4 regions of the Mesorhizobium sp. BH1-1-5 genome follow, and region 2 is predicted to be linked to each of the others. Evidence: riboswitches for the same ligand, from Rfam matches in the RefSeq annotation. Region 2 holds a riboswitch; each other region holds the start of a gene.
What was found. Region 2 has a riboswitch for cobalamin ahead of bluB (5,6-dimethylbenzimidazole synthase). Riboswitches for the same ligand answer to the same signal wherever they lie in the genome.
Positions count from the first base shown of each region.

Region 1: linked by a shared signal. The riboswitch ahead of LB572_RS27380 (CbtB domain-containing protein) and the one ahead of bluB (5,6-dimethylbenzimidazole synthase) in region 2 are both predicted to bind cobalamin.
Region 3: linked by a shared signal. The riboswitch ahead of LB572_RS20730 (CbtB domain-containing protein) and the one ahead of bluB (5,6-dimethylbenzimidazole synthase) in region 2 are both predicted to bind cobalamin.
Region 4: linked by a shared signal. The riboswitch ahead of LB572_RS04545 (DUF1636 family protein) and the one ahead of bluB (5,6-dimethylbenzimidazole synthase) in region 2 are both predicted to bind cobalamin.

Region 1 covers NZ_JAIUIM010000026.1:46,916-51,795, forward strand. The annotation lists gene arsC (arsenate reductase (glutaredoxin)) at 1-152, opposite strand, end outside; gene LB572_RS27370 (PilZ domain-containing protein) at 582-854, opposite strand; gene LB572_RS27375 (histidine phosphatase family protein) at 1,002-1,577, opposite strand; adenosylcobalamin (AdoCbl) riboswitch at 1,663-1,806, shown strand; gene LB572_RS27380 (CbtB domain-containing protein) at 1,807-2,016, shown strand; gene LB572_RS27385 (CbtA family protein) at 2,237-2,977, shown strand; gene LB572_RS27390 (hypothetical protein) at 3,134-3,703, shown strand; partial or broken gene LB572_RS27395 (VOC family protein) at 3,718-4,119, shown strand; gene LB572_RS27400 (DMT family transporter) at 4,361-4,880, shown strand, end outside.
Region 2 covers NZ_JAIUIM010000023.1:65,799-70,678, forward strand. The annotation lists gene LB572_RS26085 (pirin family protein) at 1-442, opposite strand, end outside; gene LB572_RS26090 (DUF2277 domain-containing protein) at 452-718, opposite strand; gene LB572_RS26095 (exodeoxyribonuclease VII small subunit) at 910-1,161, opposite strand; gene LB572_RS26100 (histone deacetylase family protein) at 1,165-2,091, opposite strand; cobalamin riboswitch at 2,207-2,383, shown strand; gene bluB (5,6-dimethylbenzimidazole synthase) at 2,426-3,157, shown strand; gene LB572_RS26110 (hypothetical protein) at 3,158-4,141, opposite strand; gene LB572_RS26115 (TetR/AcrR family transcriptional regulator) at 4,374-4,880, opposite strand, start outside.
Region 3 covers NZ_JAIUIM010000015.1:107,509-112,388, reverse strand. The annotation lists gene LB572_RS20750 (SCO family protein) at 1-58, shown strand, start outside; gene LB572_RS20745 (PepSY-associated TM helix domain-containing protein) at 211-1,611, shown strand; gene LB572_RS20740 (hypothetical protein) at 1,678-2,304, opposite strand; gene LB572_RS20735 (CbtA family protein) at 2,311-3,051, opposite strand; gene LB572_RS20730 (CbtB domain-containing protein) at 3,064-3,273, opposite strand; adenosylcobalamin (AdoCbl) riboswitch at 3,318-3,399, opposite strand; gene LB572_RS20725 (histidine phosphatase family protein) at 3,503-4,090, shown strand; gene copD (copper homeostasis membrane protein CopD) at 4,098-4,880, opposite strand, start outside.
Region 4 covers NZ_JAIUIM010000003.1:40,407-45,286, forward strand. The annotation lists gene LB572_RS04530 (FecCD family ABC transporter permease) at 1-928, opposite strand, end outside; gene LB572_RS04535 (ABC transporter substrate-binding protein) at 958-1,905, opposite strand; gene LB572_RS04540 (ABC transporter ATP-binding protein) at 1,939-2,727, opposite strand; gene LB572_RS04545 (DUF1636 family protein) at 2,724-3,110, opposite strand; cobalamin riboswitch at 3,200-3,406, opposite strand; partial or broken gene LB572_RS04550 (helix-turn-helix domain-containing protein) at 3,639-4,085, shown strand; gene LB572_RS04555 (helix-turn-helix domain-containing GNAT family N-acetyltransferase) at 4,203-4,880, opposite strand, start outside.

The DNA of each region.
Region 1 (4,880 bases), on a different contig from region 2:
CCCATCGCCGCAACCAGTTCCAGCAGCCGCCCGCGGCTTGGCGGCGTCTTCAGATACTCGACCACAACCGGCTCCTCGCCGCTGGCGCGGATTATGGCGAGCGTGTTGCGCGAGGTGCCGCAAGCGGGATTGTGATAGATCGTGATCGTCATGGCTATGCTTTCAGTGGCTGATATTACTGAACGGTTTGGGGTCCACCATGGAACTGCATCGCCCAGCTTAGCTAAGCCTGGTTGGCGGCGCCGTCGAGGTCGAGCTGTCGACACGACCTTCAAGCTGCAAGCCGCGTGACCTCTGGCTTAGGCAACAGGCAGCGGCAAGCCAGCCTTGCTGCCGCGCGAGCCGCTGCTGCTGCGACGGTCGGTCGGGCTGCTAAAATCTGATCATGCCATTGGCCTGCAACAGGTAAAGGCCCACGAGAACGATGGCGATCAGCGCCACCCAAACGGCTGTCCTGCTCATTCGTAAATCCCTGTCGATCGGCAGCAATGAACGCGCTCGCGCCGGTTGCGTTCCATGCGTGCCCGGTTGCACGTCACCCAGGGCAGGATCAAATGACGAATTGGTGAGACGGCCGCGCGTCAGTCCTTCGGCGCGTTGCTGTAGAGCGCCACGCCGACGCGGTCGTTGCGCCGCCATCGTACCAGGGCGCGATAGGCCATGTCGTCGGCCGGAACCTCGAGCAGGAAGCGGTCCGGGATGTTCACATCGGCGGCGATACGCAATTCGGCACCCTGCTCATGCTGATTCCTGACCGAGCAGCCGATCCTGACGCCATTGACGACGATCGTGGCTTCCTTGAGCACGAATTCGCGCACATGAAGACGGCGCTCGGTCTCGGGATAATCGGCCATATCCGGCGGGCTCCTCGGGCGAGGCTCTTCTCGCCACGGGGCAGCACCATAGCGGCGAGGCGTTTCCGTTCCGTTAGCGATCACTGAAACGGCGAAGCTCGTCCTGGCCCCGCTGCGGCTCCTCCGCAGGAGAGTGGTTCTCCGGCGCTATTTCGCGCCGGGGGCGAACCCGCTCGCATGCAGCACCCAGCGGCGGCCGTCACTGCGGAACTCGGTGTGCGACAGCGGCTCGATGTCGACCTTCCAGACCGAGGAGAGCGGTGCACCCAGCACATGCACCATGGCGGCGCGGATCGGCACGGCATGCGTGAGCGCCATGGTGTGGCCGCCCTCGGAGGCCAGGTGTTCCATCAGCGCGGCGACGCGCCGGACGACGGCGGCAAGCGATTCGCCGCCATGGGGCGCCGCGTCCGCGTCGGCGAACCAGGCCGCCATGCCTTCCGGGTCCTCTGCCTGCACCTCTTCGAAGCTTCGGCCGGCCCAGCGCCCGAAATCCTGCTCGCCAAGCAGCGGCTCGACCGTCGCATCAAGGCCGAGCGCCTCGGCCGTCTGCCGCGCGGCCAGCGCCGGGCTTGTCCAGACGCGGTCGGCGCGGCGCAGCGAAGCGGCCACCGCGACGGCGCGATCGAGGGCTCGCGGCTCCAGCGCCTCGTCACGCGGAAAGCGCCCCTTGCGCGTGGCCTGCGTCGCGCCGCTTGCGATCATCGTCAGGCGGGCGAGCATCCCAAAACTCCGTGGTCCAGTGAAATTTCGGCCGCGCGAAGCCGTGTTGGCCATTAGATGTCGTTGACAGGCGAACGAAGTGCTGACAAGTGTTTTAGCGCTATACGGGATTGGAAGCCGGTGCGAATCCGGCACGGTCGCGCCACTGTGATCGGCATCAGCCGAAAGTCAGGCCTTATTCCGCAGCATTGTTCGATCAACGGGACGCAGTATCCCACGGGAGGTCCATATGTCCGACACCACCTTCGCCCCCAGCTACGGTCCGGTTGCGATTCCGGTTCGCGAGCTTCTGCCCTGGGCTATCTTCGGCGGGCTGCTTTTGATGCTGGCCATCTATTTCGTCGGGGCTGAAGAAGGCGCGACGTCGCTGATCCGCGGCACGGCGGTGCACGAATTCGTGCATGACGGCCGCCACCTGCTCGGCTTCCCCTGCCACTAAAGCGGCTCGGCATCGCCGAACTCGCTTTCGATTCTGGTCTAACGCGATTCCGGACGGAAAACCGGCACGCAGTTTTCCTGGAATTGCTTGGTTGGTTGAACGCAATTCCGGACGGAAAACCGCTACGCACTTTTCCTGGAATTGTTTGGTTGGTTGAACGCAATTCCGGACGGAAAACCGCTACGCACTTTTCCTGGAATTGCTCAGAGGGATAAGTGACATGGTTGGAAAACTTTTGCTGCGCGGCATGCTTGTCGGGCTGGTTGCGGGGATTCTGGCGTTCGCCTTTGCCCGCGTCTATGGCGAGCCGCAGGTCGACAAGGCAATCGCCTTCGAGGAATCACAGGCCCAGGCCGCCGGCGAGGCACCGGAGCCCGAGATGGTCAGCCGCTCCACGCAGGCCGGCATCGGTCTCGCAACCGGCGTGCTGGTCTACGGCGCCGCGCTCGGCGGACTGTTCTCGCTGGTCTTTGCCTATGCCTATGGCCGTCTGGGCTCGCTTGGGCCGCGTGGCACGTCGGCGCTGATCGCGGTGCTCGGCTTCCTGGCCGTGATCGTGGTGCCCAGCCTCAAATATCCGGCCAACCCGCCCGCGGTCGGCAATGCCGAGACCATCGGCTACCGCACCGAGCTGTTCTTCATCATGATCGTGGTCTCGATCGCGGCCATGGTGGCGGCGGTGGGGTTGGCCCAACGGCTGTGGAAGCAGCTCGGCGCCTGGAACGCCTCGATCGTCGCGGGCCTCGCCTTCCTCGTCGTCTTCGCGCTGGTGAAGGCAGCGCTTCCCGACATCAACGAAGTGCCTGAAAACTTCTCGGCGACGGTGCTTTGGCAGTTCCGTGTCGCCTCGCTCGGCATCCAGCTCGTGCTCTGGACCGTCGTCGGGCTCGGCTTCGGCGCGGTTGCCGAGCGCGTGGTGGCGGTGCGCGACCAGCGCGGCCCTGCCCGGCGCTACGCCTGAAATCCGATGTACCGGCCGCCACGGTTCCTCGCCCTGGCGGCCAAATTGGCTCAACGGTCGATACGACCGCTGAACCACTTTGGTCTTTTGTTTTCTCGCAACTCCGGACGGAAAACCGCGGCACACTTTTCCTGGAATTGCTCGGCTGCGCTGCTGTTGGCACTTCTGGCCACGGCATCGGCGCAAGCGCATAGTGGCTCCTCGACCCCGCCTCCCCCCGGCATCCAGATCCCCAGCCTCACACACGGCCAGATGGCGGTGATCGCGCGCTACCGCGGCGACATTCTCGCACTTGCGCAAGCACAGACCGTGACCGACCCGACCTTCCGGCGGCTCTACAATCACGGCAACCTGCAATTCACATACTGCCTATGGGGCCTGATGCCGGGCAGCCTCGGCGACGAGGAAAGCCCGTTCAACGAATGCAGCCATGCCTATCTCGCCACCGCCAAGGCGCTGCTGACCTATATGGCGACGATGCCGTCGGCCGCGCACGAGGCAAAGGCGCTGATCTCCGCCATCGATGCCGACATGGTGCGCAGCGGCGCCTCCTGGATCCTGTGCCAGTACAGCGGCGAGGCCTTCAGCACCGGCGCGGTCGTCGAGCCCAGATGGCGGGAGATGGTCTTCCATCTGCCGAGCCTGGCGGTCGTGCTGGCCATGATCGCGGCTCTGATGACGGCCGCGTGGTCGATCTTCGGTGCGAGACGCGCACGCGCGGTCTGACTGGCTCAGGCCGGCTGACCCAGATGCTCTTCCTCAATCTGCCGGTGCGCGATCTGCAGGCAGCGACCAAGTTCTATCTCGCGATCGGCGGCAAGCTCAATCCGCAGTTTTCGAATGATCAGGCCAGCTCGATCATGTTCTCCCAAACGATCGGGATCATGTTGCTGACGCATCAACACTACAGCCAGTTCACAGCCCGGCCGATCGGCGACGCCAAGCGCGAGAGCCAGATGCTGATCGCGCTGACCGTCGACAGCAAGGACGCGGTCAATGCGGTGATCGAGAAAGGCGTTGCGGCAGACGGCCGTGCCGATCCAAACCCGGTGCAGGATCTCGGTTTCATGTTCAACCGCCACATCGAAGATCCGGACGGCAATGTTTGGGAGTTCCTGTGGATGAATCCCGCAGCCATGCAGCAGCCATGCAATAGAGCGCCTGTAGCGCCCCCGTACTGGAATGACGCCCTGGAAGCGACGGGCAGCAGCACCCTCGCTTCCATGTCCGGGCAATGCCTGCAGTCGTCCTCGACCAACCTTGGCATCCCTGTGTCCGCGCCCACGCCTGGGGCGTGCCGTCGCCAGTCCGGCTAGCGCATTGCGGCGCGCTGGCGTAAGCATCGGCATCGTCCGGCCTCCGGATTCGCAGCCGCCAGCAGCCATGTTCGCCCCCGAAGCCTTTGCCGTCACCGCCGCTATATGCAGCGCGCTGAGCTCCATGTTCCTGAGCGAGCTCAAGGGTCGCGTTCCCTTGCTGCAGCTCGCCCGCTGGCAGATGCTCGCGACCTTCGTGATGACCGGCTCGGTGTCGCTGGCGATCGGCGGCTGGCACACGATCGGACCGAGGGAGTTCTGGCTGCTTGCCGGATCGAGCTTCGCCGGCATCAGCATCGCCAGCACGACCTATTTCGCCACCATCTATTCGGTCGGCCCGCGCATCACGGCGCTGCTGTTCTCGCTCACCTCGCCTTTCGCGCTCGCGCTCGGCTATCTCGTGCTCGGCGAAACCATCAGCCGCTGGCAGGCGCTGGGCGTCGCACTGGTGCTTGCGGGCATCGTGCTGGCGATCGGCATGCCGCGACGCTTCCTCAAGCGCGGCGACCTGGCGCCGGCGATGCCGGTCGTCACCCCGTCCACCGTGCCGGTCAGCACCGCGCCCGGCCCGCCGCTTACCGGGCGCC
Region 2 (4,880 bases):
TCTCCTCCTTGCCGTCCGGCAGCGCCAGCCAGGTCTGGAGGCCGGAGACCGACATCGGCGCGCCGCGCAGTTCTTCCGGCGTGCGCTCGGAATGGACGATGCCGCGCCCGGCGGTCATCAGGTTCACGTCGCCGGGCGCGATCACCATTTCGGTGCCGAGCGAGTCGCGATGCCTGATCTTGCCGTCGAACAGGTAAGTGACGGTGGACAGGCCGATATGCGGATGCGGGCGCACGTCGAGCGCATGGCCGGCGCGCAGGATGGCCGGGCCCATGCGGTCGAAGAAGATGAACGGGCCGACCAGACGGCGTTTTGCCGTCGGCAAGGCGCGACGCACCTCGAAACCGCCGATATCCTTGGCGTTCGGAATGACCATCAGTTCGATCTGATCGCAGGCGAAGGCATCGCCGGGTTCAGGATCGTTTCCCGGAAAGAAGCTCATGTCGGTTCCTCAGGCGAAGCGAAGCGCCGACCTGGCCTTCGCCTTGGCCGCCTCTTCCTCGCGATTGCGGGGTTCCTGGCTGGTCTCGAGCGAGTCGATCAACTCGCGCGCGATCGCTGCGATCGCCTCGACAGCATGGTGGAAAGCATGCTCGTTGCGCCTCGAAGGTTTCGTCGAGCCGCTCAGCTTGCGCACGAATTGAAGCGCTGCGTCATGCACTTCGTCATTGGTCGCCGGCGGCTCGAAATTAGCCAGGGTCTTGATGTTGCGGCACATGGCTTGAACTCCTTACCTGCTTGCTCTGCCCGGTCTGAGATCATGCACCGAGGTGTGTTGAGATTCAGGTCAGGCCGAGCCGAAAATGGTGGCTTCCGAGAACCGGAGCGGAGCGTACTTGAAGTACGTGAGCACCGGAAGCGCAGGAGGCCGCCATTTGCAGGCCGGCCTCACCTGAATATCAATACACCTCAGTCGGCGTCGAGCGGCTCCGTTCCTACCGGCTTGCCGTCGCGCGACAGCCTGATCTTCTCGACCTTGTCCTCGGCGGCCTTCAGCAGCCGGTCGCAATGCGCCTTCAACGCCTCGCCGCGCTCATAGATCCTGATCGACTGGTCGAGCGGGACGTCGCCGCGCTCCAGATCATCGACGATCTTCTCCAGCGCGTCGAGCGCCTGTTCGAAGCTCATCGCCTTGACGTCCTCATTGCCTTCCACTGCCATACCCTATCCCTTCATCAGCCGCCCGACATGGGCGGCGACTGAAAATGCCAGTCCCTGCAGATCGTAGCCGCCTTCCAGCAGGCTGACGAGCCTGTTGGAGCTGTGGCGGCTGGCGCGTTCCATCAACTGGCCGGTCGCCCAGTCGAAATCGTCCTCGGTCAGGTTGATCTCGGCGAGCGGGTCGCGATGGTGCGCGTCGAAGCCGGCGGAAATGATGATCAGGTCCGGCGCGAATGCGTCGATGGACGGCAGCACGCGCGACAGGAAGGCGTCGCGGAACAGATCGCTGCCGGTCTGCGGCGCGAGCGGCGCGTTGACGATGTTGCCGGCACCGGTCTCGCTCTTCGCCCCGGTACCCGGGTAAAGCGGCATCTGGTGCGTCGAGCAGTAAAGCACTGACGGATCGTCCCAGAAAATGTCCTGCGTGCCGTTGCCGTGATGGACGTCCCAGTCGACGATGGCGACGCGCTCGGCCTGGTGCTTCTTCTGCGCGTAGCGAGCGGCGATCGCCGCCGTGTTGAACAGGCAAAAGCCCATCGCCGTGGTCTTTTCGGCATGGTGACCAGGCGGACGGGCGGCGACAAAGACGTTGGCGGCACGGCCCTCGAAGACGTCGTCCACCGCAGCGTTGGCGCCGCCGATCGCCGTCACCACCGCCTGCCAGCTTTTCGGGCTGGCGCTGGTGTCGGCGTCGATCGAGACGATGCCGTTTTCGGGGATCGCCGCGCGCACGCGCTCGACGAAATCCTCGGGATGCGCATAGAGGATGGTTTTCTCATCGCCTTCGGGCGCCTTGACGCGGTCGAGCGCGGAAAAAGCCTCGTCGTCGAGCACGCGCTCTATGGCGCGCAGACGGTCGGGCCGCTCCGGGTGGCCGGGCGGCGTCAGGTGTTCCAGAAAGATCGGGTGCGTGTAGAGACGGGTGGCCATGGCGCCTAATCTAGGCACCGGCGGCGCGGATGACCATGTTTGAAAGCCGAATGGCTGGGGAAAATTGCGTCAGCCCGTGTCGCTGGCGCCATTGGCGCGGCCCAGACTTCGCGATAAGGTCATCTCGCTGCCTGGTGCCCGCGACGCGGGAGAATCGGGAACACGGTTGAACTCCGTGGCGTGCCCAACGCTGTAAGGGGGACCGCGCCGGCAAAGCCACTGTCGCTGACGGGAAGGCGCCGGAGCGGGACGATCCCGAGCCAGAAGACCGGCCCGGCAGACATGGTCACCCGCTTGGTCAGGCGGGAGACTGCTTGTCGCATGGGGAAAAGCGATGAAGGCAGCAGCGATCGCCGCGAGCGGCGATGATTTTGACCAATTGGCGCGCGACGCGGTCTACCGGGCCATGTTCACCAGGCGTGACGTGCGCAGCCATTTTGTATCCGACGATCTCGATGACAGTGTGCTGGCGCGGCTCATCACCGCCGCCCATCACGCGCCGTCGGTCGGCTACATGCAGCCGTGGAATTTCATCGTCATCCGCGACGCCGCACGGCGGCAGCAGGTGCGCGACCTGTTCCTCGCCGCGCGCGAGCAGGAACTGCCGGCGATGGAGGCGGAACGGCAGGCGCTCTACCGCAAGCTGAAGCTCGAAGGCATCTGCGAAAGCGCGCTCAATCTGTGCATCACCTGCGACCGGCAGCGCTCGAAGGATTCGCCGCTGGGGCGCTGGCACAACCCCGAGATGGACCTCTACAGCACCGTCTGCGCGGTGCAGAATTTCTGGCTGGCGGCGCGGGCCGAAGGCGTCGGCGTCGGCTGGGTGAGCATTATCGAAACCGAGGCGCTGAAGCGGCTTCTGTCGATCCCCGAGCATGTCACGCCGATTGCCTATCTCTGCGTCGGCCGCGTCTCGGCCTTCGCGCCGAAGCCGGACCTGGAAGCGCATGGCTGGGGCAAGCGCCTGCCCCTGCCCGAGCTGGTGATGAGCGAGACCTTTCGCGGCGCCGGCGAGGCACCGCTCAAATCGGCGATTGCGAGGCTTGGCAGCACATCGAAGCCATGATCAAGCAGCTCGGGGCGTATCCCAGCGCGAGCCGCCGCCGAAGGAGCCCAGCGCCTTGTCGCGCAACTCCCTGAACTTCGACGAGGTCTCGGCGAGCCGCCGGTCCCATTCGGGATTAGGCGTCTGGCCTTCGATCGCTTCGAAATAGACCTGCATCAGCGAAGCGATGGCGAAGGGCTCGATGAAGGCGGCCTTGAAGGCCCAGGCAAAGACGATGGCGAGCACAAAGGCCCAGCCGGCAAGCTCGCCCGGCATGACCCAAAGGATGGCGGCCGCGGGCGCCAGCATCAACAGGAAGATGACGAAGGACACGCCCCACATGATCACCGCCAGCCAGACAGCGTTCTTGACCATATGCTTGCCGTTCTGGGCGTAGAGCACGACGCCTTGCCGCGCCGTCTCGAAGGGCGAGTTCGAATTGATGCGGATGTTGTAGCCGAGGATGATCTCGTCGACATAGGTCAGCGACAGGCGGATCACCGTGTTGATGAAGCTGACCAGGCCGCTCAGGCCCGGAATAGGCAGGAATGCGGCGATGCCGCCGATCAGGCCGGTGATGGCGCGGATGGCGCCCTTGACCAGCTGGTCGACGACGAAAAGGATGTTGGCCTCGGCGAAACGCTGGGTGACCACCTCCTTCGCATAGGCGATCTGGCCCTGGCCGTCGGGCACGTCGTGGCCGTCGATCAGATGCACCATGACGGCGATATGGCCCGCTTTCAGCACATAAAGGATGTATTCGCGGATCCAGTAGACGGCGATCGAGACGACGCCGAAGCCGACCACGCCGCCCCACAGCGCAAAGGACGTCGGGCCGTCCGGATCGGTCGAGATATGGCCGACGCCGTAGCCGACGCTGGCGCCCGTGCCGGTCGCCATGATGTAGGCGACGGTGATGCCGAAATAGACGATCATGCGAAAGACGATGAACGGCCATGTCCGCATCATGATGGACACTGACCGGCCAATGCTGAAGTCCCACATGGCCCCGACTCTCCACACCCCGCGCATGACCCCGAAAATCGGAATCGATTTTCGGAAAGGGATCATGCGCCAAATCAAGTTTTACAGCGTCCTTTGCGCGTTCAAAGAACGCGCGGCGCTGTATGAGTTGGCGGTGGAGGATGCGCTTGCCCCGGCGATTGTCAATCACGGGAGGGTAGCGTCGGTCCGAAACCGGTGCACAACCCGGTGGCTTGGTTACCCAAGCGTCCGGTCAGGCCTTCTTGCGCAAGCCTTCGAGCAATTGCTTGAACGCCGCGATCGCCTTCTTCGAGGTCGCTTCGGGATCCTTGGAATTGGCGATGCGCTGCGCGGCCTGGCTGCTGGCGCCATTGATAAGCCGCGAGGTCGTCTCCGGGTCGAGGTCGGGAACGACCACGCCCTCTTCCTGCAGCGCGGTCAGGTGATCGGTCATTGAGGCCGTGCAGGCATTGGCGTTCGGCCATTGCGCCGGGTCGCCGAGCACGGCCGGCCCGTCGCGGAACATGATGCGCTGGATTTCCGGCTCCAGCGCCATCTCGATATAGGTGGTGCATTCGTCGACGAAATGCTGCCAGCGGGTCGGCGCCTTCGAGGCCACCTCGTTCACGCGCACAGCCATCTCGCCGTCGATCTCGGCGATCACCGCCTGCAGCAGCCCCTTCTTGTCGCCGAAATGATGGTAGAGCGCGCCGCGCGTGAGGCCGGCCGACGCGGTGAAATCGTCCATCGAGGCCTCGGC
Region 3 (4,880 bases), on a different contig from region 2:
CGAGGACATGGCGACGCGGCTGCAGAAGCTGCGCCGGCTGATCGGAACAGCGACATGAGGGCGGACCGCTTCACACCGTCCTGCTGCGCCAAGCGCTGGCCGGCATAGCCCCTGACTGAACAAACGCTGCCGCGTCGCATGCGCGGCCGCGTCCTTCACCAATCAAAGCAACAGGCGGCCATTCGGACCGCCATACTGGAGAGATTACTCATGTCCACCGCAACGCTCACGGCGCAGCCGGACACTGCTGTCAGCACCCGGCTCTATCGCGCCATCTGGCGCTGGCATTTCTATGCCGGCCTCTACGTCATCCCGTTCCTGCTCGTGCTCGCCTGCACCGGGCTGATCATGGTCTACGGCAACTCGGTCGAAACCTTCCTCGGCGCCAAGCATTACGTGGCGCCCGGTGGAAAGCGCGCTTCCTATGTCGCGCAGTCGCAGAACGCCGTCGCGGCAATCCCGGGGGGCTCGCTCAAGCTCATGGTCGTACCGAAAGAGGAAGACCGCGCGACCGTCTTCATCGTCAACGGCAATGGCAAGGACAATGTCGTGGCGGTCGATCCGCACGGGGCCAAGGTGCTCGACACCATCGTCAAGGACGACACCTGGTTCTACTGGGCCGACCATATCCACGGCACGCTGCTATTGGGCGATGTCGGCGACCGGCTGCTCGAGATCGCCGCTGGCCTCGGCATCGTGCTGATCCTGACCGGCCTCTACATGTGGTGGCCGCGCAATGGCCGCTCGCTCGGCCGCGCCCTGCTGCCGAACCTCGGGTTGGGCGGCCGGGCGTTCTGGAAGGATCTGCACGTCTCGCTCGGCTTCTATGTTTCTATCGTTCTGTTCTTCTTCTTTCTGTCGGGGCTTTCCTGGACCGGCATCTGGGGCACCAAGTTCGTACAGGCCTGGAGCACGTTCCCGGCGGCGAAGTGGGACAATGTTCCGCTCTCCGACAAGACCCATGCCTCAATGAATCACGGTGCGCTGAAAGAAGTGCCATGGACGCTCGAGCAGACGCCGATGCCTAAGTCGGGTTCGCAGGCGGGCGCCGCCGGGTTGCAGATGGGCTCCGTCAATCTGGACACCGTCGCTGGCTACGCCCGCGCCAACGGCTTCACCGAGCAGTTCCGCATCAACGCGCCTCAGGACGATGGCGGGGTCTATACGATCTCGGCCGATTCCATGGATGCCGATACGCATGATCCCTTTGGCGATCGCACCGTCCACATCGACCGCTACACGGGCAAGATTCTCGCCGACGTGCGCTTCGCCGACTACGGGCTGGCCGGGAAGGCGATGGCGGTGGGCATTGCTCTGCATCAGGCCAATCTCGGCTGGTGGAACACGGCGCTCAACGTGCTGTTCTGCCTGTCGGTCATCGCCATGGCGCTTTCCGGCGTCGTCATGTGGTGGAAGCGCAGGCCCGCTAGGCGGCTCGGGGCGCCGCTCTATCCCAAGAACTACAGGGCGCCGGTCGCGATCATCGTGATCGCGCTTGCGGTCTCGATCATCTTCCCGTTGACGGGCCTGGCGATCGTGGCCTTCTCAATCATCGACTTCTTGATGCCCAAGCGGTTTAAGGAAGCAGGTCTACAGCCGGCGGGGGCCTGAGTGCAGACTGCTTGACGGTCGCCCGCCTGGCGCGGGCGACCTCGGCCTTGAAGATCCGGCGAGCCGCTATGCGGCGATTGACCTGTTTCGCGAGGCGTGCGAGCCGAAGATCGACCAGCCAGCGGCGATGAGCGCCGTCGCTGCCAACACCAGCACGGCAAGGCTGGGCAGGTGGAAGAAAACGCCTCGCCATCGCGGCTCGACGATCTCGCCGGTGCTGAAGCCCTCGGCGCTGAACTGGCACAGGACCCAGGAGGCGCCGCTACGCACCATGTCGGCGTCGATGTTGGAAATCAGCGCCTTGGCTTCGTTCTGGGCCGAGGGCATCTTCGCCATGTAGGTGAGAAGAGCCTTGGCGGTCGCCAGATACGCATGACTGCATTCGTTAAATGGACTCTGCTCGTCGGCAAGGCTTCCCGGCATCAACCCCCAGAGGCAGTATGTGTATTGCAGGTTGCCGTGATTGTAGAGGCGCCGGAAGGTCGGATCGGTCTCTGTCTGCCGCAGAGCCAGATCGAGGATATCGCTGCGATAGCGGGCGATCACCGCCATCTGGCCATGGGTGAGGCTGGGAATCTGGATGCCGGGCGGGGGCGGCGTCGAGCGCGTGGTGTGCGCATCAGCAGGCGCGGCGGCGAGCAGGAAGACAAGCGCGAAGGCCGCCAGGGCGAAAAACCGAGGCGGCCAGCGCATCGCGGGTCAGGCGTAGCGGCGGGCGCCGCCACGCTGGTTGCGCGCCGCGAGCTCTCGCTCGACGACAGCACCGAAGGCAAGCCCGATGACGGTCCACATCACCAGCTGAATACCCAGCGAAGCGACGCGGAACTGCCAAAGCACCACCGCCGAGAACTGTTCCGGCACCTCGTTGATGTCGGGAAGAGCGGCCTTCACCAGCGCGAAAACGACGAGGAAGGCAAGGCCGGCAACGATCGTCGCATCCCAGGCGCCGAGTCTGTCCCACAGCCGTTGCGCGAGGCCCACAGCCGCTACCATCGTCGCCAGCGAAACGACGATCATGATGAAGAACAGTTCGGTGCGGTAGCCGATGGTTTCGGGATTGCCGACCGAGGGCGGGTTCGCCGGATATTTCAGCCCAGGAACCACGATCACGGCGAAGAAGCCGAGCAGCGCCAGCAGCGCGGAGGTGGCGCGGGGTCCGAGCGATCCCATCCTACCATAAGCGAACGAGAAGACGAGTGAGAACAGCCCGCCAAGCGCGGCGCCATAGACCAGCACGCCGCTGGCGAGGCCGATGCCGGCCTGCGTGGCGCGGCTGACAATCCCCGGCTCCGGCGCCACGCCGGCGGCCTGGTCCTGCTGTTCCTCGAAGGCGATGGCCTTGTCGACCTGCGGCTCGCCATAGACCCGCGCAAAGGCGAACGCCAAAATCCCCGCGACCAGCCCGACGAGCATGCCGCGCAGCAAGAGTTTTCCGACCATGTCAATCTTCCCTTAGTGGCAGGGGAAGCCGAGCAAGTGGCGGCCGTCATGCACGAATTCGTGCACATACATGCCGCGGATCAGCGATGTCGCGCCTTCTTCCGCACCGACGAAATAGATCGCCAACATAAGCAGCAGGCCGCCGAAGATGGCCCACGGCAGAAGCTCGCGGACTGGAATCGGCACCGGGCCGTAGCTGGGTGCGAAGGTGGTGTCGGACATTTTTCCTCTCCTGGGATACTGCGTCCCGTTGATCGAACGAATGCTACGGAAGAAGGCCTGACTTTCGGCTGTTGCCGATCACAGTGGCGCGACCGTGCCGGATTTACACCGACTTCCAATCCCGTATCGTCGCAGACACTATTCAGCGCCTCGTTCGCCGTCAATGTATCGTCAACGAGCGACACGAGATCGTGACGCGCAATTCGACTAGGCCACAGAGGCGGTTTTGATGCTCGTACGCCTGACGATGATCGCAAGTGGAGCAACGCTTGCCGCGCGCAAGGGGCGCTTCCCTTTAGATGAGCGGCTGGAGTCGCAGGCACTCACTCGCGCGAGCGCGGTCGGCCCGGGGTTGCGCCGCGCCGACCGCGTCTGGACCAGCCCGGCGCTGCGGGCGCGCCAGACCGCCGAGGCGTTCGGACTAGAAGGCTCGGTCGAGCCGTTGCTCGCTGACCAGGAATTCGGGCAATGGGGAGGCAAGGGTTTTGAAGAGGTGCAGGCCGAAGATCCGCAGGGCATATCCGCCTGGTTCTCGGACCCGGATGCGGCTCCCCAAGGGGGCGAGTCACCCGCCGACGTCGCCCGTCGGACGGCAAAGCTCATGGAGCGGCTGGTTGCCGAGCGTGGCCACACCATCGCGGTGACCCACGCAGGCATCATCCGCGCCGCGATCATTCATGTCCTCGGCGCGCCGCTCTCTTCGGCCCGGAAGATCGATGTCGAGCCACTCAGCTTTACCGATTTCCGCAGCGACGGCACCCGCTGGCTGCTGCGCGCCCATGGTTCGCAGCCGCGCGGGCGGCCCGGCGCCGACTAGCTCTAAATCAGGAGTTCGGATCCAGCATGCCGAAAATCGAAACGAACAGGATCGCGGCGAGCGCGAGCACGATCTCGATGGCGGTGCCAACTCGGATCGCATGGAGTGCGGTCGAGTGCGCACGACCGATACGCGGCACGAACCAGTAGCGGTTGGCTGTCGCCATCGCAATCATGGCCAGGACGGCGACAACCTTCATCGACAGCAGCATGCGATAGGGCGACGACAACCCGAACGGCCAACCGACAATGAAGAAGCTGTTGGCAATTCCGGACAGAATAGCCAAGGTGACGACGACATGGCCGGCGTTCGAGAAGCGGCGCAGTGCCGTCGCGGCGTCGGCGTCGAAAGGCGCCTTGCTGGCGCTTGCCAGGATGAGCAGCAAAGGCAAAAGCGCACCCACCCAGGCGCCTGCCGACAGGACGTGCAGGGCATCGTTAAGCGGGTGGACGATGCCCCGCCACCCTTCGTTCATGACCGCATGACCGCTAAGCGCCAGGCAGACGAGGCCAAGCCCCGATGCGATCGCGGTTGTCGCCAGTCTTAAGCGGGGCGCGATCATTTGCGTGGCGACAAGCAGGACGCCGGCCAAAGCTTGAGCCAGCCACGCCGTACCGATGTTGGTTGAGGCAAGAACATCCCATAGCATCTGGCCGTTCACGGCGTCGGACCAGCCGTCGCCGATCATCGCCGTTTGTGTCGGCAGGGTGAGGCAGGTAGTACCCAGGGTCAGGCTGACTGCGGCGAGGCGAAAGATTGTCAGCCTGCCCGCGACCGGCTCCGCCACGGA
Region 4 (4,880 bases), on a different contig from region 2:
TGATACCGATCGGCAGTTCCTGCGGCGGCAAAAGCGTGCGGGCAAGCAGATCGCTGGCCAGAAGCAGGATCGCGCCGAACAGCGCGCAGGTCACTATCAGGGGCCGGTGCAGCGGACCGGCCAGCGGCCGGCCGAGATGCGGGATCATCAGGCCGACGAAGCCGATGACGCCGGCCACGGCGACGAGAATGGCGGTCGCCAGGGCAGCGACGAGGAATGTCGTTCGACGCATCCTTGCCACCGGCACGCCGAGGCTCTCCGCGGCGCTTTCGCCGGCGAGGAAGGCATCGAAACGGCGGTGGTTCCACAGGCCGTAGGCAAGGATGATGCCGGCACCCAGCGCCGCCAGGCCGATATTGTCCCATCGCGCAAGACCGAGCCCGCCCATGGTCCAGAACAGTACCGAATGCGCGGCGCGCTGGTCGCCGGCGAAGACGAGATAGTTGGTCAGCGCGGTGAACAGGAAGGAGACCGCGAGGCCGGCAAGGATCAGCCGCTCCGGTCCCTGCCCCCTCACCCGCGGAACGAGCAGGAGCACGATCGCCGCTGCCAGCATGCCGCCTGTGAAGGCGGCGAGCGGGAGCGTCCAGATGCCGAAACTGTCGCCAAACACGGTGATGACCGAAACGGCGCCCGCGGCCGCGCCCGAGGACAGGCCGAACAGGAACGGGTCGGCGAGGTCGTTCCTGGTGACGGTCTGCAACAGCGCGCCGACAACGCCGAGACCAGCGCCGACGGCGATCGCCAGCAGCGTGCGCGGCAGCCTCAAGTCCACGACGATGCTGCCGACCGGGCCGGATGGGCTCTGGCTGTCGAGCCCCGCCGCATGCGCCAGCGCGCCGACGACCTCGCGCAAGGGTATCAGCGTCGAGCCATAGGCGATCGAAAGCAGCGCGAGCGCGACCAGCAGGATCGCGCCCAGCGCCATCGCCAGGACGAAGGGCTTGCGGTGTGGTCTCAAAACGCTTCCGGATGCATGGCCCTGGCGATCTTGCCGATCGCCTCGATATTGGCGGGTCCGGGCGTCAGCTCGGCGTAGCGCAGCGCAACGAAGCGCTCGTTCCTGACGGCGTCCGTCTCTTTCATCGCCGGGTGGACTTTAAGGAAATCGAGCAGCTTCCTGTAGCCGCCGCCATCCTGGTAATCGAGCAGGATCAGGAACTGCGGATTGCGCGAGGCGACCGTTTCCCAGTCGGTGTTGCCCCAGCTCGTCTCCATGTCGGCCATGATGTTCTCGCCGCCCGCGGCAGCGATCATGGCGTTGGGAATGGCGAACTTGCCGGCGGTGAAGGGCTTGTCCTCGCCGGAATCGTAGAGGAACACGCGCGTGCCCTTGGCGCTGCCCACTTTCGCGGTGATGCCGGCGAGCTCGGCCTTCCAGCCGTCGACCAGCTTTTCGGCCTCCGCCTCCTTGCCGAAGATCTTGCCCAGCTTCTCGACGTCGCCGTAGAGCAGGTCCATCGAGGCGGCGGGACGGTTCTTGTCGAGATGGACGCAGCTCTCGGTCAGCACCAGCGTCTTGATGCCATGTGGGGCAAGCGTGTCGGGGGTGACCTCGCCGCCCGGCTTCATGCCGTAGTACCAGCCGGCGAAGAAGAAATCCGGCTGCACGGCGACGAGGTTTTCAAGCGTCGGATATTTCGGCGCCAGCTCCGGGATGGCGCCCTGCTCGGCCTTGAACTCCGGGCCGACCTTGTACCAGCCGGTGATGCCGGTCAGCCCGACGATCGACGGCTGCAGCTTCAGCGCGAAGGCCATCTCGGCCATGTTGAGGTCCTGGATTACAGCGCGTTTCGGCGGCGCGTCGAAGGTGAGCGGCTTGCCGCAGCTGTCGACGGTGACTGGGAAAGCGAAGGCGGCCGGGGCGACGAGCGACAGGGCCAGCGACAAAGCGAGGCGTTTCACGGAATGATGCTCCTTGTTTTGGGGTGGGCAGGTTCAGGATGGCGACGACGCGCGCGTGGGCAGCTCGAAAACGGTGAGCTCGCGGTCCTCGGTCGGGTGCCGCAGGCGCAGCACATCGATGCCGAACACCTCGCGGATAAGCGGCTGCGCCAACGCCTCGCGCGGCGGCGCCAGCGCATGCAGCCGGGCGTTGCTCATCACCGCGACGCGAGTGGCGAAGGGCGCCACAAGCGCGAGGTCGTGCAGCACGGCGACCACGGTCATGTTGAATTCGGCCACCAGCTCGAGCAGTTCTGCGCGGGCGCGCGGGTCAAGGTGATTGGTCGGCTCGTCGAGGAACAGGATCTTCGGCTCTTGCGCGATGGCACGGGCGAGCTGCGCGCGCTGGCGCTCGCCGCCGGAGAGCGAGCCGATGGCGCGCGCAAGCAATGGCAAGAGCCCGGTTCGGCGCAGCGCCTCGACGACGATGTCGCGGTCGTCGTGCCGGCGCCTCAGGCCGGCGTGCGGGACGCGGCCAAGCTCGACATAGTCGATGAGCGCCAGCCGTGGATCGGGCTGGTCGGTCTGGCCGACGACGGCGATGCTGAGCGCCCGCTCGGCGGCGGTGATCCTGTCCAGCCGGCGCCCGGCCAAGCGAACCTCGCCGCGGCTCGGCGACAACGCCCCGCACAACATGCGCAGCAGCGTCGTCTTGCCGGCGCCGTTCGGGCCGATGATGGCAAGGCGCTCACCCGCCGCCAGCGACAGGCTGAGATCCTCGACCAGGGTCCGGCCGTTTGCCGTGGCGCGCAGATCGCGGGCTTCGAGCAGGGGCGCGCTCACCGGACTTGCTCCGTTGCCTTACCCGCGGTGGGGATGCGCGCCAGTATCTTGCCGGCGAGCCTTGCCGGACGCTGGCCGGAATTGCACCAGCCGTCGGGCAGCGAGGCATAGAGCCTGGCGAATTCGACCAGCGGGCCGGCATCGGTGCCCCTGTCGATGGAACCGAAGAGATAGGTGGCTTTGCCTTGCGCCTTGAAGGCCACGGTCAGCGGCCGCGCGCAGCCGGCCATGCAGTCGATGGTCTCGATGGCAAAGGAAGGTGTCTGCCGCAAGGAGAGCCTGGAGCGAAGGTCGGCGCATAAATCCCCGCCGGACCTCAGCCCGGTCAGGGTGTCGCGGCACAGCGAACAGACGATGATACGATGGCTTGAGGCTTCCAACATTTCCGTCACTTTCCAAAATGGCGACGGAAGGATGCTGGGCGAGCCGGCCGACAGGACGGTGCCCGCGTCTCCTCCCGGCACACCCCGTCCGGTCAACTCGTGTCGATGGCAGGTCTCCTGGCTCGCGGGTCGCTGCGCCATCCGCCTTCCCAGCCTTGCCGGCCAGTGGCATTTCGGATGGAGCTCGCCGCTCACAGTTGCGGGGGCAGCCACGGGTTCGACCCAAAGCGGATCTCACCGTGTTCCCTTTTCACCCCTCGCCTTGCGGCTCGGGGACCATGACGCAGCCATCGTAGGTTGTCGCCGTCCGAGTCGCAACGGGCCTCTGTCCGCTCCTTGCGCGAGAGACGTGGCGGGATCGTCGTGTCGTTGCCGCAAGTTTCTGACCCTTTTTGATATGTAATAACATTACCAACTAGCCTACGCTACTTGGCCTGTCAACGTCGTTCGACTTCGCTTGAAACGCAATTTCGATCAAACTGGCGCGCGGCGCGGCGGCTAGGGTCGGCCTGCCAAATGCGAGGAACCATGAACCCGACCGAGAAAGCGCTGTGGTTTGTCGAAAGCCACCTGCCCGACGCCATCAGCCTCGACGAAATAGCGGCAAGCAGTGGCGTGTCGCGCTTCCATGTGACGCGCGCCTTCGGCGCGGCCACGGGACGATCGGTCATGGGCTATATGCGGGCGCGCCGCCTGAGCGAAGCGGCGCGCAAGCTGGCCGGCGGCGCGCCCGACATTCTTTGCGTCGCGCTCGATGCCGGCTACGGCTCGCATGAGGCGTTCACGCGGGCTTTTCGCGAGCAATTCGGCACCACGCCGGAGTTGGTGCGCGCGCAAGGCTCGACCCAAAACCTCGACCTCGTGGAGCCCATTCTGATGGACAGTTCGCTTCTCACCGCACTCGAGCCGCCGCGCTTCGAGACCAGCCGCCCCTTCCTCATCGCCGGCCTCGGCGAGCGTTATCGGGCGGGAACGGAGCTTCCATAAGGCGGAAGGGAGCGGACTTACCGGGTGCCGCTCCAGGTCCTTTTCGACCATTTCGTGATAGCATTGCAGACTGGTTCGGGCAAACGCTGCTGGGCGACCCGCGAACTAAAGCTCCAGGTTCCAGGTCTGGCCGACCAAGTCCTTGCCGAAGGAATGATGGCGTTCCTCGTCGACCAGCCTGAAGCCCGCTTCCTGGTAGATGCGGCGGGCCGCGCCCAATATGTCGTTGGTCCAAAGCGTCAGCGTCCGATAGCCCTTGGCGCGAGCGAAGGTGATGCACTCGTCGACCAGCCGCGCGCCGATGCCGAGGCCGCGCGCCGATGGTTCGACATAAAGCAGCCTGAGCTTCGCGACCTTGGGCGATTTGCGCACGACGAAGACCGAGCCGACCACCTCGCCTTCGCGCTCGGCGATCCAGCTTCGCTCCCATTGCGGGACGAAGTTCTTGACGAACTCGCCGAGGATCTCAGCGACCAGCGCCTCGAAGGTCTCGTCCCAGCCATATTCCTGCGCATAGAGCATCCCCTGGCGACGCGTGACCCAGCCGATGTCGCCGACCTGCAACGGCCGCAGGATATACGGCACCTTCGGTTCGGGCCTGTCGCCAAGCAGATCGTGGACGGTGCGCATGGCCTTGACCAGCCGCTCCTGGTCGGCCGGCGCCAGGCGATCGAGCAGCGCGCGCACCTGGTCGTGCGAATCCTGGTTGAGCGGCGCGAAGGCCTGGCTGCCCGCCAGCGTCAGCGCGATCGAGGCGCGGCGCGCGTCGGCCTCGCTTGCCTC